Regions from separate parts of the Methylophaga sp. F-2 genome, predicted to be linked through region 2. Evidence: riboswitches for the same ligand, from Rfam matches in the RefSeq annotation. Region 2 holds a riboswitch; the other holds the start of a gene.
What was found. A riboswitch is a leader RNA that binds a small molecule or an ion and turns the genes downstream of it on or off. The one in region 2 is predicted to bind cobalamin.
Positions count from the first base shown of each region.

Region 1: another riboswitch for cobalamin. It lies ahead of AC13DA_RS14730 (cobaltochelatase subunit CobN); the one in region 2 lies ahead of AC13DA_RS01860 (TonB-dependent receptor domain-containing protein).

Region 1 is NZ_JBSXOF010000021.1:15,886-25,233, reverse strand. Features, by position in the region: gene AC13DA_RS14750 (FxsA family protein) at 1-347, shown strand, start outside; gene groES (co-chaperone GroES) at 463-753, shown strand; gene groL (chaperonin GroEL) at 800-2,437, shown strand; gene mscL (large conductance mechanosensitive channel protein MscL) at 2,497-2,952, opposite strand; cobalamin riboswitch at 3,136-3,325, shown strand; gene AC13DA_RS14730 (cobaltochelatase subunit CobN) at 3,455-7,774, shown strand; gene AC13DA_RS14725 (MotA/TolQ/ExbB proton channel family protein) at 7,778-8,224, shown strand; gene AC13DA_RS14720 (DUF2149 domain-containing protein) at 8,217-8,531, shown strand; gene AC13DA_RS14715 (lysozyme inhibitor LprI family protein) at 8,534-8,956, opposite strand; gene AC13DA_RS14710 (PA2778 family cysteine peptidase) at 8,967-9,348, opposite strand, start outside.
Region 2 is NZ_JBSXOF010000012.1:44,964-54,311, reverse strand. Features, by position in the region: gene AC13DA_RS01870 (vWA domain-containing protein) at 1-530, opposite strand, end outside; gene AC13DA_RS01865 (O-succinylhomoserine sulfhydrylase) at 640-1,830, opposite strand; gene AC13DA_RS01860 (TonB-dependent receptor domain-containing protein) at 1,960-3,786, opposite strand; cobalamin riboswitch at 3,848-4,040, opposite strand; cobalamin riboswitch at 4,141-4,334, shown strand; gene AC13DA_RS01855 (hypothetical protein) at 4,390-4,971, shown strand; gene AC13DA_RS01850 (cobyrinic acid a,c-diamide synthase CobB) at 4,977-6,266, shown strand; gene bluB (5,6-dimethylbenzimidazole synthase) at 6,263-6,925, shown strand; gene cbiB (adenosylcobinamide-phosphate synthase CbiB) at 6,922-7,830, shown strand; gene cobD (threonine-phosphate decarboxylase CobD) at 7,823-8,818, shown strand; gene AC13DA_RS01830 (cobyric acid synthase) at 8,808-9,348, shown strand, end outside.

The DNA.
Region 1 (9,348 bases), on a different contig from region 2:
GTGCGTTTTTACTTCGTTTACAAGGTTTTCAAACATTACAACGAGCACAAAGCTCCATGGCCAGCGGCCAAATTCCTGCCACAGAGATGTTGGAAGGGGTGTGCTTGGTTATCGCTGGGGCGATGTTACTAACCCCCGGGTTTGTCACCGATACCTTTGGTTTTTTGCTACTAGTGCCAGCCGTCAGGCAGAGTGTGATTAAACAATTAGCCAAGAATAGTCGTATTTTTTACACACAAAAGCGTGGTGATGCTTTTTCACAACAACGCTATCGATCAGATTATCGTGAAGGTGATGTGATTGATGGGGAAGTGGTCGATGACGATGATAAACATCATCTTCGATAAAAATTTTTAAATTTTTTTGCTTAGCCCCCTTGAAAGCGGGTTTTGTAACCCCATTCTATGAGTTCCCTACAATTTAAGTTAGTCATTAATAGACATTTTTTCGGAGGAAATACAGATGAATCTTCGTCCCCTTCATGATCGTGTGATTGTTCGTCGCATGGAAGAAGAAACAATGAGCGCTGGCGGTATCGTTATCCCTGATAACGCCGCAGAAAAACCATCTCGCGGTGAAATTCTTGCTGCAGGTGATGGCAAGGTTACAGATTCAGGCGAAGTTCGCCCTTTGGCGGTAAAAGTGGGTGACAAAGTACTGTTTGGCAAATATGCCGGTACTGAAGTTAAGGTTGACGGTGAAGAACTGTTAGTCATGCGTGAAGATGACATTGTTGCTGTTATCGAAGGCTAATCCCTGGATTCATTTGCTTTATTAAAGAATAAGAGGAATAACTACAATGGCTGCTAAAGAAGTCAAATTTGGTGCAGACGCACGTCAGTTAATGGTTAAAGGTGTGAATACACTGGCTAACGCAGTAAAAGTCACACTGGGACCAAAAGGTCGCAACGTTGTTTTAGATAAAAGCTTCGGCGCACCTACCGTCACGAAAGACGGTGTTTCAGTCGCGAAAGAAATCGAACTGGAAAACAAATACGAAAACATGGGTGCCCAAATGGTAAAAGAAGTGGCTTCGCACACTTCTGATGCTGCTGGTGACGGTACAACTACAGCGACAGTTCTAGCACAAGCTATTCTGCGTGAAGGTATGAAAGCCGTTACTGCTGGTATGAACCCCATGGATCTGAAACGTGGTATCGACAAAGCAGTTCAATCTGCGGTTGAACAACTGCGTACCATGTCATCACCATGTGATGATGATAAAGCGATCGCTCAAGTCGGTACTATTTCAGCTAACTCTGATGCTTCAATTGGTAAAATTATTGCTGAAGCGATGCAGAAAGTGGGTAAAGAAGGTGTTATCACCGTTGAAGACGGTAGCGGCTTTGAAAACGAATTAGACGTCGTTGAAGGTATGCAGTTTGATCGTGGTTATCAGTCTCCATACTTTGTTAACGACCAACAAACTATGACAGCAGAACTGGAAGATCCGTACGTGCTGTTATTCGACAAAAAAATCTCAAACATCCGTGATTTGCTGCCAGCTCTGGAGCAAGTGGCTAAATCAAGCCGTCCATTGCTGATCGTCTCTGAAGACGTGGAAGGTGAAGCACTAGCAACACTGGTTGTGAACAATATGCGCGGTATCGTGAAAGTCTGTGCGGTTAAAGCCCCTGGCTTTGGTGACCGTCGTAAAGCGATGTTAGAAGATATTGCTGTTCTGACTGGTGGTACTGTGATTTCTGAAGAAGTCGGTCTGAGCCTGGAAAAAGTGACTTTAGATCACTTAGGTCAAGCGAAGAAAATCACTGTCAGCAAAGAAAACACAACTATCGTTGATGGTGCTGGCCGTGCAGATGAAATCCAAGCACGTGTTGAACAAATTCGTACACAAATCGCTGAATCTTCTTCTGACTACGACAAAGAAAAACTGCAAGAACGTGTGGCTAAATTAGCTGGCGGTGTTGCGGTTATCCGTGTCGGTGCGGCTACCGAAATGGAAATGAAAGAGAAAAAAGCACGCGTTGAAGATGCGTTGCATGCAACTCGCGCCGCAGTTGAAGAAGGCGTTGTTGCAGGTGGTGGTGTTGCTCTGGTTCGTGCAGAAGGTTCTCTGGGTGAACTGCGTGGTGACAATCATGATCAAGACATGGGTATCAAAATTGCTCGTCGTGCAATGGAAGAACCTTTACGCCAAATCGCTACAAATGCGGGTGCTGAAGCCTCTGTTATCCTGAACGAAGTCGCTGCAGGCAAAGGTAACTTCGGTTACAACGCGGCTACAGGCGAATACGGCGATATGATCGATATGGGTATTCTTGACCCAACCAAAGTGACTCGTACTGCACTGCAAAATGCAGGTTCTGTTGCTGGTCTGATGCTGACAACAGAAGCGATGATTGCTGAACTGCCGAAAGATGATGCACCTTCAATGCCTGATATGGGCGGAATGGGTGGCATGGGCGGCATGATGTAATCATCCCTCAGCCTTTAAAGCTAAAAAAAGCCCCGGCCAGTTGGTCGGGGCTTTTTTGTTTAGGCAATTTCAGATGTGCAATGTGGGCAACGGGTTGCTTTGATTAGAATGGTTGAAAAACATTTCGGACATTCTTTATTGGTGGCTTCTTTAGGGGCTGGTTCCGCTTCTTTTTCACGTTGTAGTTTATTGACTGAGCGGATTAATAAGAACACAGCAAAAGCCACGATCAGAAAGCTAATCACCGCATTAATAAAGACACCATAACTGATCACCACGGCGCCGGCTTCTTGAGCATTAGCGAGGGTGGCATATGGTCCCGCTACAGTTCCTTCTTTCAAGGTAACGAATAAGTCTGAAAAGTCGACACCTCCGAGTAACAGGCCGATAGGTGGCATGATAACGTCAGCAACCAGACTTTTGACAATCGTGCCAAACGCACCACCGATAATAATACCCACAGCCATATCTAGCACATTGCCACGCATTGCAAATTCTTTGAATTCTTTCAACATCCTTTTTATTCCTCTTGTTATTTTTTCGCTGAAAATTAGGGAGCAGAGCCACTCGATTAAACATGGCGTCTCTGTGCGATATTAGCCATCGCTATTTTGACTGTCTAGCTTTAGTTGGCGCATGAATATTGTGTGCGATTTTGTCTGCGTCACCAAACCGTGGTTGTTATTAAGTGATGTACGTATAATTCAGGTCTTTATGGTCTCTTACCAGAGTTAAAAGGGAATTCTTAACCGAAGCTGTCCCCGCAACTGTATACGTGAAGTTTCCGACAACGATGATGTAAAACCACTGAAATTAGTCGATTTCGGGAAGGTGAGTCGGAAACGTTGAAGCGTGAGCCAGGATATCTGCCATAAAAACGTTGTTATCCGATGGCCGGGGTGTGCAGTTGGAGCGGGAAACCGTTTAATGGCGAATCATCTTTGAGTTGTTAAGCGGTGTGTGGGTTTCCGGCATGGTTTGATAGCTCAGTGTTTTTATATATTGATGGAAAGCGCTGTGTATAACCGAATTGTTCTCTGTTTAGTCCTGTTTCTTTTCTCTGCATCAGCATTCGCTGAGCAACTCTTACTGATTGTGACGCCAAGGAATGTACCGGAAGTGGTATCAGGTGCACATGAATTTTTAAAAGACACATCGCAACAGCCCGTCTCTGTACAAATACGTACAACAGAGCAGTGGCAAGATTTATCCACACAAAAGCAATCACAGTTATTGCAGCAGTCAGATTTAGTGTTTGCTGGCGGTGTGTTTGGCGAAACCGCCAATCAACTGGTGGAATATAGCAAAAAAGGTTTGTTAAATAATCTTATTGCTTTGCATAGTGATCAACGTCTGGTGATGGCCTCAAGTCTTGATGGCAAAGCATTATTAGCCGGGCCGCCTGATAAGTTGATGCAACATCCTGATCCCAGCTTATCAACTGAACAATGGATGGCATCGCTATTACAGCAACATCCTGAACAGCAAGCCTGGCTGATCACGCGCTTCTTCTGGTTAGGAAGAAACAGTGAAAATATGCAGGGTTTAATTAATCATCTGCATCATATCGTTCGACATGAAGATACGATTCAGCGTCCGCAATTAGCTGCACAGCTCAGGCTTTATCATCAAGGTAAAATCACCTTACCAGAGCAGTTTGAGTTTTCAGCAAAACCTTCATGGGTGGTATTGCTCGATTATGAAACCGGGGAACGACCCGGAGAAAAGGCTTTGCTGGATGCAGTTTGTGAAAACATAGCTGATGAAAAGACCGGGTGTGTGTCAGTGCTTACTGCCTGGGGGGATGCCAGTTTATCTGCGATTAAGCTACTGACAGAACATAAATCACAGATCAGCTCGATAGTATCATTACAAGACTTTGTAATAGGTGGCTCTGAACATAGGCAAGCGGTCACTGATGAGTTAAAAGAACTGGATGTGCCAGTTATCAAAGCGATGCGTTTAAGTGACAGTACTCGTGCCGACTGGGAACTGTCTGAAGCTGGGATTAGCTGGGATTCAGTGCATTACCGGGTCGCTATGCCTGAGTTGCAGGGACTTTCTCAACCGATGGTCGTCGCGACGATGACACCTGCTGAGGTCGATAAGCTCACCGGTGCCAGACTCGCTTTTTCTGAGCCAGTTGCTTCACAAGTGAGCTTATTGTCACAGCGTCTAAAACGCTGGCAACAACTGCAGAATAAAGCGAATCAGGATAAAAAAGTCGCCATCATTTATTACAACCATCCGCCGGGGCGTCACAATATCGGGGCGGATAATTTAAATGTGGTGGAGTCTTTATTCGATATTTTGCATTCACTCAACAATAGTGGCTACAACACGGGTGAACTGCCAAAAACATCAGCGGAGTTATTAGACTTATTACAACAGCGTGGTGTGAACCTGCCAGAAGATCATGAAGCACTGGCCGCCATGTCATCCGTCGTGAATACTGTTGACAACCAAACTTATCTGTCCTGGTTTCATACCTTACCGGAGTCACTACAGCAGGAAATGATCAATGGACCGCTGGGTTTATTGCACGCCAATTTAAAACAAGCGAAAGCGTTAAAAGATCCCAGTATTGCAAAACACTTATTAGCCAGAGTGATGGAAGATATCCGCCATGTGGTGGATGGGGCAGATCATGCTGGTCGGGATCGTGTTTTGCAATTACTCACTCAACTCCAGATCCTTTATCAGCAACCTTCAGACGAGATGGATTGGCAGCAGGCTGAGCAATTAATTACGGCGATTAGTCAGCAGTGGATTGAAGGTGTACGAGGCTGGGGAGAAGCACCGGGTAATGTGATGGTGTTTGATCATAAAATCCTGATTCCCGGTATTCAATTTGGCAATATTTTTGTTGGGCCTCAACCGCCAAGAGGCTGGGAGCTGAATGAAGAGTTATTACATGCGAACTTATCATTTCCACCGCCACATCAGTATATGGCCTTTTACCAATGGCTAAGAAATGAGTTTCATGCCGATGCTTTAGTGCATTTAGGCCGACATTCCACTTACGAGTTTCTACCGCGACATCGTGTGGGTATGGCGGAAAATGATTATCCACAAGCGATTCTGGCTGATTTACCCAGTATTTATCCATACATTGTGGACGGGGTTGGCGAGGGCATTCAGGCGAAACGTCGTGGTTTAGCCGTGATGATTGATCACCTTACCCCACCTTTGGCAAGTACGGAGCTATATGACCAATTATTGGCGCTTCGTCAGGTGGTTGAAAGTTATGAGTCGGCGCCTGTGAATGCCGGTGCAATGCGTGACCGTGCAATTGATGAAATGAAACGTTTGGTTACCGAGTTGAATTTGGAAGATGAGCTGACAGCTAATATGTCAGCTGAACTGGAAGTGCGTGGTTTAAGCTCATTTGAGCAGGTGGATGATGATTTACTGGTGCATGAAATCGGCCATTACCTGACCACACTACAAGAAGATTTCATGCCGTTAGGTTTGCATGTTTTTGGTCGTGAGTGGTCTGAAAAAGCCATTCAAACCATGCTGACGTCGATGAATAATGGCAAACAAACCACGGAAAACTGGGAACCACTGTTACGGGAATCTCCGGCGGCAGAAATGTCGGCTTTACTGGCTGCGCTGGACGGCCATTTTGTCGAGCCCGGTAAAGGGAATGATCCGATTCGCACACCATCGGCTTTACCTACGGGGCGTAATTTCTATGCCCTGGATGATAGTTTGATTCCATCTCGGTTAGGCTACAAAGTGGGCATTGCTTTAGCTGAAAAAGCCCGTGCTGAGTCGCCAGCTAATGCTAAACAGGACAGTGATGCTTTAGTGTTATGGGCCTCGGATGTGGTGCGTGATGAAGGCGCGATGATCGCCTTTGCCTACGATATGTTAGGTGTAAAACCGACCTGGAATAGCCGTGGGATTTTTAGCGGATTAGAGCGTTTAGATCTGAGCTCTACAGACTCTACTTCAAACCCGCCGCGTATTCGTCGGGATATGTTACTGACCACATCGGGTTTATTTCGTGATTTGTATGGTTCGCAGTTAGTGTGGTTGGAGCAGGCAGTCTTAATGGCTTTGGATGCCTCTTCGGGACTGATTCGCCATGATTATCCTGCTTTAACATTATCTTTAGATGCTGCCCTGGAACGTTTGCAGGTAAAAGAAAAGCCGGGTTTCGAATCTTTGGAGCAGAATCAAGTAGCCGCTCGTTGGGTGGCAGATGCCAGTGCGGCATTACGAGCGGGGATATCTGAACAAGAAGCCGGGTTGACAGCGAGTTACCGTATTTTTGGCGCACCTCCCGGCGCGTATGGCGCGGGAGTGAATCGTTTGGTGGAGCGTTCAGGCGCTTGGGAAAATCGTGAACAAGTCGCGGAAACGTATATTCATCGCATGGGCCATGCTTATGGCGCAGAGCTGGACGGCGAGGCACAGCAGGCCCTGTTTCAACAGCGGTTAAAACATGTCGGCCAAACCTATTTGGGGCGAGGCAGCAATTTGTATGGCGTCATGGATAACAATGATGCCTTTGATTATCTGGGGGGACTGAGTTTAGCCATTGAAACCAGCCGTGGTCAGGCGCCGAATAATTATATTCTGGCACATAGTGATAGTAGTGATTTACGGGTCGAGCCCTTACAAAGTGTGTTGTTGAGCGAATTACGAGGCCGCTACTTGAATCCTCAGTGGCTTAAACCTCTGATGAATGAAGGTTATGCTGGCGCGCGTACCATGGGCAGTGAGTTTTTAGAGTATCTATGGGGCTGGCAGGTGACCAATCCCGGTATTGTGAAAAGCTGGGTATGGGATGAAGTCAAACGTGTGTATGTCGATGATGGTCTGGATCTCGGCTTAGATGAGTTCCTTGAACAAGACCACAATGTGCATGTGAAAAGCAATATGCTGGCGATTATGCTGGTCGCGGCATATAAAGGCTTCTGGCAGGCAGATGAGTCAACCTTACACGATCTGGCACAGCAGTTTACCGATCTGATTGCAGCAAATGGCCTGCCGGGAAGTGGTCATACCGCGCCGACACATCCGATGTATGTCTGGTTGAATGATTATTTAGACGCGGAGCACCAACAGCAATTAGCTGAGATGTTAAACGCCGCAAAAATGCCAGAAGCGGATTTGCCTAATGCGCCAAGCCATATTGCTGAGGTCACTGAGCAAACAGCGACTCAGGCTGAGCAACAACAAACAAATTCATCTGAGGAACAACAGCAAGAACAAAACCAGCAACAACGTTTCTGGCTGTATTTGATATTAGGTCTGGTGATGTTATTGGTACTGGTCGGTATCGCAAAAGGGGCGCGTGCACCTGCTTCAAAGGCTAAGGAGTAAGTTATGTTGAGTTCACAGTCGATAGGTGTGATGCATCACTTAGTGGGGTTTTTACTGGAACCGGTCATTTGGGCGCTGATGTTGTTTGCTGCCTTAAGCGTTATAGATATTGGTATTGCACTGGCCGAGCGTTTTTCTGGTTTAAAAAAGTGGCAACAGTCTGGTCAAACTGACGCGTTTGAAACCTTAGCGTTTAAACGTATCGAACGTAGCGACTTTTTAGCGAGAATTGCTCCGATGCTGGGATTGATGGGAACGCTTATTCCTCTTGGCCCCGGCTTATCAGCCTTGGGTAATGGCGAATTAAGTATTTTAACCACCGCGATGAGTGTGGCATTCGATACTACGGTGTTGGGTTTGTTTGTCGGCATTATCGGTTTTGTTTTAGGGCGATTGAGACGACGTTGGTATGACGAGGTGTTGACTTCAATGGAACAGGCTCATGGCTAGACGTTGGCGCAACAGTCGTTTTGATGGCAATGATGATGAGCCATTAGGCCCTATGGCCAATCTACTAGACTTAATGTTGGTGTTTGCCTGCGGCTTGATCGCGGCATTGATTTCAATGAGCAGTCAGTTACAAGACCATTTCCAGTCAGAGAACAGTCAGGCAGATCATGCTTTGACAGAATTACAGTCGATGAAAGAGTTACCGCAGATGCCGGAGGGAATGCAGGGTGGGGCTGATGGATATGAGTCTGTTGGCCAAGTTTATCGCGATCCGAAAACCGGCAAGCTCATTATGATTGGGCAATGAGTTTACTCATACGTTAATGCTGGTTCAGGCATGATAGCTGGAGTACTGTCCATATAAGTGAGATAGCTCGACCAGATTTCATGTGTTCTTATCTCAGTCAGTTTTATCTGACAGCCAAGCGACATGGCAACACGAATAGTGCCGTCCATCCAAATGATGTAAATGCTGTCACAATAAGCTTTTTTATAAGCCTCCCAGGCGGCTTGCCCTGTTTCAATCGCTTCTATGACTTGAGTTTCATCGTGATAACGTTGTTTTGCTGCTGCCAGATAATGTTTCATGATGTCCTGTTTTTGCTGAAGTTCTTCATTAAGACACGCATTAATTTCCAGTGTGGTAAAGGCTGATGCGCAGTCAGTTTCTGTATGAGCAAAAACAGGGAAACTAATGAATAAAGTTAGCAACACGAACAGACGACTTAACATGATTGATCCTTTAAAACTCAGGGCACGTTGGAATCTCACACTGACCGCCAGGCACTGATCGTTGTCCGATAATTTCTTGCAGACTGTCTTTTAAATTGTCATCGTCAGGAGCTATTCTGGTGGCGCAGACGATGGCACGAGTCGCCGCAAACCGGCAATTATTTTTCATTAATGCATAGCTCAGATTATTCCATGCCTGAGCGTTTTCCGGGGCAACTCTTATGGCATTCTCAAAAGCTAATTCAGCTTCCTTGTAATGTCCAGCTTTGAACTCGGCATTACCCAGAGCCATATGAGATAAGGTCTGCTCTGGCCATTGCTGTGTGGCGGTTTTATGTGCCAACAAGGCATTCTTATCTTGCCCTACTTGCATTAGAGCATCGGCTGCACGG
Region 2 (9,348 bases):
GACAAGGCAATAGTATGAACGGCCAGATTCGCCGCTTTTAACTTCGGCACAATATCATTCAGAATCCGTTGGCGGGATGCTTCACTAGCTTTTTGGCCGGGTTGTAAGTCTACAAAACCATCCGATAATAAAATTAAGCTTTGACGTTGTTTGGGATTATTTTGTATTCCGGTTTTGGTAGCTTTCTGTAGTGCTAATTCAATATTGGTGTACAAGCCAAGAGAATGTATTTTGGATGATTTCTCTATGGCTTTCTGCCGCCAGTCATCATCTACTTTTTGCCAGGGCACCAGCATGTTGACCATTTTGGCAAACGTCCAAACCCCTGCATTAGCATCGTCTGGCATTAATCCCACCAGCATTCTCAGCGCAGGCGCACGGAGGTTTTTAGGATCATTCTTTTTCATGCTGCCTGAAACGTCTATCACAACACGAACATCACTACTGGGGGTTTCAGCCGCTTGTGATTGCCGTGCTGGCATGGTTGCCAGCAACACTAATGGCAATGCGATCTTTAAGAAATCTAACATAGCAATCTACCTTGTTCATTATGCTGTCAGGCCTCTGTCTTTAGGCTTTTTAAAGACATTTTTTTGACAGCCACACCAATGTAGGCAGGGCTATGCAGGTTTTGTGCCGTTATTTAATCGCGGCAAATCCGCGGGCTAAATCCGCTTTAATATCATCCACACTTTCGAGGCCGACAGAGATGCGTAACATACCATCGGTAATACCGGCCGCAGCACGGGCTTCTTCAGACAAGCGCCCGTGCGTTGTGGTTGCAGGATGAGTGATGGTGGTTTTGCTATCACCTAAATTCGCTGTGATGGAAAGCCATTCCAGTGAATTGATTAATGTCCACGCATCCTTCTTACCACCTTTGATTTCAAAGGCAATAATGCCACCAAATGCTGACTGTTGTTTCTTAGCCAGCGTATGCTGTGGATGTGAGGGCAAACCTGAATAAAACACATGGCTCACTAAAGGTTGCGACTCCAGCCAGCTTGCCACCTCAAGTGCTGATGCAGAATGCGCTTTCATTCTCAAATCCAGCGTTTCCAGACCTTTCAGGAATGTCCACGCATTAAATGGACTCATCGTCGGCCCTGCTGTACGCAAGAAACCATATACCTCTTCACCAACACGTTTAGCATCGCCAACCACCGCACCACCAATACAACGGCCCTGGCCATCAATGTATTTAGTGGCTGAATGCACCACGATATCAGCGCCAAACTCCAACGGTCGTTGTAATGCCGGTGTGCAGAAACAGTTATCGACAATCAATAAACAGTCATTGGCTTTAGCCAGCTCAGAGAGTGCTTCTAAGTCTGCAATTTCATTCATGGGGTTGGAAGGCGTTTCCAAAAACAGCATTTTTGTTTCTGGCGTAATGGCGGCTTTCCAGTCATCCAAATCAATCAATTTCACGTAGCTGGTGCTGACACCAAACTTGGATAAATATTTATCAAACAAAACACGTGTAGTGCCAAAAATACTCATCGACGACACGATATGGTCACCGGCTGATAATAAGGCCATCATCGTCGACAGAATAGCTGACATGCCAGATGATGTAGCAACACAGGACTCACCACCTTCAAGGGCGGCTAGACGCTGTTCAAATGTCCGAACGGTGGGATTAGTAAAACGAGAATAGATATTACCCGGCTCATCACCACCAAATCGTGCTGCAGCTTGCTCTGCACTTTCGAAGACAAAGCTGGACGTTGGGAATATAGGTTCAGATTGTTCAGATTCGGCCGTTCTTTTGTGGCCAACGCGGACGGCTTTTGTCGCAAAGCCTTTATTGTCATATTTATCTGTCATGGGAGTTCAACATAAAAAAGATGTGACAATTCTATATTTTTAGCGGGCTACTGACCAGATGAATCCTGATGTTTCAGGCAAAAAAATACCCGAAACATGTTCGGGTATTTTTATTCAACCTATAGACTTTTAAGGTTGGTAACTCAGTGACAACATTACAGTACGACCCAAGCTGTAATATTCATCAACGGTTCGATAGTCTTTATTTAACATATTTTGGCCTGTTAACCTGACTGTCCAGTCTGGATCCACTTTATAGGCAACACGTAAATCCAGGAGCCCATAACCGCCAAGACGCTTTTTATTATCCGCTTTATCATAGCTATGCCCTCTCAACTTCCAGCTCGCGCCGGTGGACCAGTCCCCCCAATTACGATCCAGATGCATATTGGCTAAACGTTTTGCTCTTCTGGGCAAAACATTCCCTGTTTTGTCATCCTCTGGTTGCAAAAATGAAGCATCCGCTGACACTTGCCAATCTGCAAGGCTTGTTGTGACTTCAAACTCAACACCTTTGATCTTAGCCACGTCGACATTAGATGGCGATGTATCCCAAACTATCAGGTTTCTGATCTTGTTTTTGTAGGTATTGATGGCCCATCTTCCCCAGCTTGGTGTGCCTTCCAACCCAATACCATACGAGGTCGATTTTTCTGGTTTCAGATCAGGATTGCCTTGAAACCCAAAACTATCTAATGGATAGTAGAGATCGTTAAATGTCGGGGTCTTGAAGCCAGTTCCGGCATTAGCGGTCAACTTTAACTCATCACTCAACTGGTAACCATAATCAGCTGTTCCTGTTGTTTCATGGCCGAATGATTCATTATCGTCATGACGAGCACTCAGAAGCCAGCTGTTTTTATCAAGCTCAGCATCCCAGCTAGCAAAAACAGCTTTATTGTCACGAGAATCAGAGACATAAGTATCAGAACTATCAATCTTGTCATTCTCATACTCGAAGCCAATATTGACTCGATGCTGAGCATTTAATCTAAGATGATTTATCCAGCCGGCATAACGATGACGTGTATTGTAATTTGTGGTTATCTCATCATCGACATAATTTTGAGAACGATCACGCGACTCAGAAAGGCCAAAACTCATAGACCATGTATCGTTTACTGAGATATTGTTATTAAGCCCAAGAATTTGTTGAACGGTATCGGTGACGTAATTTTTATTTACACTAGATCCATCATAGTGATTACGTGCATTTGAACGAAGCAGATTAACATCCGTTGACCAGTTTTCTATCCACTGTTGATTGACTTTTAACGATACACTTTGATTACGGTAACCGTCATGATCAGGGTTACGATCTTCTCTAGCGTTGATGCCATTGGTTGTATCGTAGCTATAGCTAAGATTATATTTGGTCGTTTCGTTTCCACCACTTACGCCAGCTTGGCTTCTGAGAGTGTTTTTGGTACCAGCAGACACCGTAAAATTTGGCGTAGGTTTACTAATTGAACCGCTTTTAGTGAAGATTTGGATCACACCACCTATGGCTTCAGAGCCATAAAGCCCAGCTCGAGGCCCGCGGACAATTTCAATACGTTCAATTTGGCTAACAGGGAAATCTTGTAATGCTGACGAACCAGATGTGGCTGAATACCATTTAACGCCATCAACTAAAACAAGCACGTGATCAGAGTTTGTTCCACGGATTGAAACACCACTTGTCTTACCCAAACCACCATTCTGAGTCATGTCAATACCCGGAAAACGTGACAGAAGTGTAGCCAAATCTTGAATCTGAAGTTTTTCAATATCAGCTTCTGTGATCACCGTAGTCGGCGCCAACGCATTTTCCGTAGGCATACGGTTTGCAGTAACGGTGATGGAATCTAGTTCATCACTGGCGATAACAGGTAAAGAAAGTAAAGAAGAAATCAGCGTAAATGCTGAAAGACGCGTGCACGCACGCAAAGGCAACGCCTTTGAAAACAAGGTCATAATTGTCTCCTGAGGATACGCTCACCCGCGATCCAGGGTTAATAGGGTCACAACACATTGTGTTGTTACGAAACCTCAGGCCGGTCTCCGGACTTACGTTGTGGCTATCGCCTGACACATCGCCTTCCCACGACATTCGCAGTGGCTTAATGATGTGCTTTTCAACGTTTACCGTTGCGGGGGCAGTGTTGGATTTGTCACCAACTTCCCGTTTAACTCTGCCTAAACAGAGCACCTGAAGAGCCGCGCATAGTAATGGCTGCGCATCCATCCGTCAAACTGACTATGTTAACTATATCGACAATGACACCTGATTCCTATACGTCAAATTGACAATATGTCGCATTAATCCTTATTCTATCGCGAGTTTCAGGTGTTGCTAACGCGAGTAAACGGGAAGTCGGTGCATCACTAGATAATGCCGACACTGCCCCCGCAACGGTAAGTGAGATGAGATAAACGTTATGCCACTGTACAGCGCTGTATGGGAAGGTGTTTATCAGGCAAAACTCACAAGTCCGGAGACCGGCCTGAAAATAAAACGTGCCAACTGGCAAATTCAAAACCTATTGTGTGCGGGTGGGCACACTGGAGAATCACATCATGACCTTATCTCGTTCTCAGCAACTCATTATTGCTGGTCTTTTAGCACTTTTAATGTTCATGACCCGAGGTCATCATTTTGCTTCTGTCGACGCGTTACCGAGTGCATCATGGGCTATCTTTTTCCTAGCCGGTCTTTACTTGAGTTCAGCTGCCTGGTTTCCTGTATTTCTAGTAATGGCTGCTGGTCTCGATATCGCCAGTGTGTTGTTGGGTGGTGGTCAATTAAGCACTAGTTTCTGCATGTCTCCTGCTTACGGATTTCTGATTCCTGCTTATGGCAGCTTATGGATGGCTGGACGCTGGTATGCATCAAAATATCAATTTAATGCAGCCACCTTATTGCCGCTTGTTGGCAGTGTATTGGTAGCAGCCACTGCAGCCACCTTATTTAGTGGTGGTGGTTTCTACTTTTTTTCTGGCCGTTATCCTGATCCAACATTCACTGAATACACACAACGTTTTATTCAGTACTTCCCTAAAAACCTGGCTGTAATGAGTTTCTATCTGGTAGTTGCGATGATTTGCCATGTGTCTCTGCATTTCACAGCAACGACACAACGAGCAGATCAACAGCATTAATAAAGATGCAGTCGCAGTCATGTGCTGCTGTTGTCATTGCTGCACCTGCATCTGGCCAGGGTAAAACCACGGTCACCGCTGTATTAGCAAGACATTACCGGCAGCAAAACAAACAGGTTCGCGTATTCAAAGTGGGTCCAGATTTTCTGGACCCTATGGTTTTAGCATACGCATCAGGTCACCCTGTTTATCAACTTGACCTGTGGATGGTCGGCAAACAACACAGTCAGCAACTTTTAGCAGAAGCGGCGCAACAAGCCGATATTATTTTGATTGAAGGTGTGATGGGCTTGTTTGATGGTGAACCTTCCACAGCTGATCTGGCTGCTGCTTTTGGTATCCCTATCCTTGCCGTGATCGATGCCAGTGCCATGGCACAAACCTTTGCAGCCATCGCTGTCGGTTTGGACCAATATCGAAAAGATACGCGTGTCGCTGCCGTTATTGCTAATAAAGTCGGCAGTGAACGTCATGCCGATATGCTCAAAAAAGCCTTACCTAACACTCTTCCTTGTCTCGCTACTTTGTTCAGACAAACTGAACATGCCCTGCCCAGTCGTTATTTGGGTTTACAGCAAGCCAATGAAGTCACTGATTTAGAGCAACGCCTGAGCCATACTCTGGACGCTTTTGACTTTGATAATACGGTTTCATTACCTGATATTGATTTTCCGTTTATTGATGTTGAGCCACTGCCTCTCTTACTCGAAGGTGTAAAGATTGGGGTTGCCAGGGATGCCGCTTTCTCTTTTCTTTATCAAGCGAATCTGGATTGTCTTTCTGCATTAGGTGCTGAGCTTATATTTTTCTCGCCACTAACAGACAAACAATTACCAGACATCGATAGCCTGTATCTGCCTGGTGGATATCCCGAGTTACATCTGGAGACATTGAGTCAAAACACCAATATGATTCAAGCTATTCACCAGCATTACCATGCCAATAAACCGATCATCGCTGAGTGTGGCGGCATGTTATACCTATGTGAATCCCTGACGGATAAAGCGGATAACACTGCTAGTCTATGTGGCATTTTGCCTGCCAAAGCCAAACTTCAGGCGAGACTGACGGCTCTCGGATTACAGGAATTGACAATCAATGGTGCGGCCATCAGAGGCCACACCTATCATCATTCTTTACTCAGTACAGAACTGGTCTCGGAGATAAGCGGACAGTGTCCTAATAGTAAATCGGTCAGTGAAGTGGTCTATCAACAACAGCGTTTAACCGCCAGCTATATCCACTTTTATTTTTACTCAAACCCTCACCTTATTGCAGCGTGGTTGACGCCATGAGTGATTCACCTCATCAGTTTTCACAAGAAGAACGAGAAGCCGTTTATCGCGCCATAGCAGAACGTCGGGATATGCGTCACTTTCGACCAGCTCCTGTTGATCCAGAACAATTAAAACGTTTACTGATCGCGGCTCATCAAGCCCCCAGTGTCGGTCTGATGCAACCCTGGCGAATAATTCGAATTACTGATTCCATTATTCGCGAAAAAATAAAAGCACTGGTGGAAAAGGAACGTATTGAAACAGCCAAAGCCATGAATGAACGCGAAGATGAGTTTATGCGTTTAAAAGTCGAGGGTATGGATAATTGTGCTGAAATCCTGGTTGTCGCTTTATGTGATAAACGTGAACAACATATTTTTGGCAGACGAACCATGCCGAATATGGATTTGGCCTCGGTATCTTGTGCCATCCAAAATATGTGGCTCGCAGCGAGAGTGGAAGGTTTGGGCATGGGCTGGGTTTCTATTTTTGAACCTGAGGCACTGGCACAATTACTGAAACTCCCCTCGGGTGCCTCCCCCGTCGCTATTCTCTGCCTGGGTCATGTTAATGAGTTTTATCCAGAGCCGATGTTACAAATGGAAAACTGGCGACAAGGTATTGAGCTGGACGCGGTTTTATATGAAAACCAATGGGATGAACCTGCCAAGCTATGACCTTACTGTTTATCGTGCTTGCCGTATTGCTTGACTGGTTGCTTGGCGAACCAACACGTCGCCATCCGCTGGTTGGTTTTGGGCGACTGACCAAGCTCGTGGAAACCAGATTATATTCTTCAGAACACAATCAAAAAAAACAGTTTATCAATGGCTTACTTGCATGGCTGATACTCGTCTTACCTTTTGCCTTGATTGCCTATTTTATTAGTCAAATTACCGTGCTCAACAGCTTATTTAGTGTGCTGATACTTTACCTTTGTATTGGCCATCGGAGTTTGTATGACCATGTCACCCCGATCATCGAAGCATTGAAACAAGGTGATATTGAACTAGCAAAAACTTATACCAGCTATATTGTCAGCCGTGACAGGGAAACATTACATATTCCTAAAGCCAGTATCGAATCTGTATTAGAAAATGGCGCCGATGCCATTTTTTCAGCCATCTTTTGGTTTATCGTGGCAGGATTACCTGGCGTCGTTATCTATCGCCTCAGTAATACTCTGGATGCCATGTGGGGCTATAAAACAGAGCGCTATTTATTCTTTGGCCGTTTTGCTGCGCGTATTGATGATGTGCTGAACTTTATTCCAGCCCGCATAACAGCACTCAGCTATGCTCTGGTGGGTAATGTCCGTTCAGGTTTACAGTGCTGGAAACAACAGGCTAAACAATGGGATAGCCCTAATGCTGGTCCAGTTATGGCGGCTGGTGCTGGTGCATTAAATATTGAGCTGGGCGGTTTAGCTCGCTATCACGGCGTCTGGCATGATCGCCCTAAGCTTGGCCTCAAGCACGAAGCGAGCGAGAGTGATATTCCCCGTGCCTTACATTTAGTGACAGATAGTCTCTTGCTGTGGCTGGCCGTTATTACTGTGATCACAGGAATTAGCTATGCTTGAACACGGTGGCAAACTCAACCATTACATCAAAAAGTACGGCATAGCCAGCGAGTATTGGTTGGATTTATCTACCGGTATTAATCCCAATGGCTGGCCTGTTCCCCCCCTGCCTGAATATGTTTGGACACGTTTACCGGAACAGGATGATGATTTACTCACTGCAGCGGCAAACTATTATGGCAATGAAAGTTTAATTGCCCTGCCCGGAAGCCAAGCTGCCATTCAGTTTTTACCGCAATTACGCGAGCCTTGCAGAGTGAAGGTCATACACCCTTGCTATGCCGAGCATGCTTATAGCTGGCAAAAAGCAGGTCATGATGTTGAGGCCATCCATCATGACGAGATTGATTCATTGCTTGCCGAAACGGATGTGCTAATCATCATCAACCCGACTAATCCAAGTGGCAGGCAATACAAAAAACAACAACTTTTAAGCTGGCATCAACAATTACAACAACATAATGGCTGGCTTGTGGTAGATGAAGCCTTTATTGATACATCACCTGACAAAAGTCTCTGTCGTCTGCCTGCCATGCCTGGACTCCTTATCCTCAGATCAGTAGGTAAATTCTTTGGTTTGGCAGGTTGTCGTGTTGGTTTTTTAATCGCCGAACAATCCGTTCTCGATCAGATGAAAGAACACCTGGGCCCGTGGCCCATTGCAACAGCCTCGCGCTATATCACCATACAGGCTTTTAAAGATACCGACTGGCAACAACACTGCCGCCAGCAACTTCAGTTTCAATCAGCACGTCTGGCGGAATTACTGACTCGTTATGGTCTCAATCCTACCGCTGGCACTGACTTATTTCAGTGGGTCAAACATTCTGCCGCCAAAGACATACATGAGAAACTGGCAAAAAATGCCATTCTGACCCGCTTATTTGAATCCCCTGCCAGTTTGCGTTTTGGTTTACCCGCCAATGAACAGCAATGGCAGCAGTTAGAAAAAGGCCTGCAATCGCTACGAGTTGATCATGAAACATAAAACATTAATGGTTCAGGGCACCACATCTGATGCGGGAAAAAGTACCGTTGTCACCGCCTTATGTCGTTGGTTTAAACAACAAGGTTATCAAGTTGCGCCGTTCAAACCACAAAATATGGCACTCAATAGTGCAGTGACCGCAGAAGGTGGTGAAATCGGTCGCGCTCAGGCGGTTCAAGCACAAGCCTGTCATCTGGCACCACATATTGATATGAACCCGGTGCTACTCAAACCTAATAGTGACTCTGGTGCTCAGGTCATTATTCATGGCAAAGCGGTTGCCAATATGGAAGCGCGCTTTTACCACGACTATAAGCCTACGGCGATGCAGGCAGTTCTGGAATCCCACCACCGACTGGAATCGAATTATGACCTTGTTGTCGTAGAAGGTGCGGGCTCACCAGCAGAAATTAATTTACGCGATCGTGACATCGCCAATATGGGCTTTGCAGAAGCTGTAGATTGTCCGGTTATTTTGATTGCTGATATTGATCGCGGTGGTGTATTTGCTCATCTGGTCGGCACGCTGA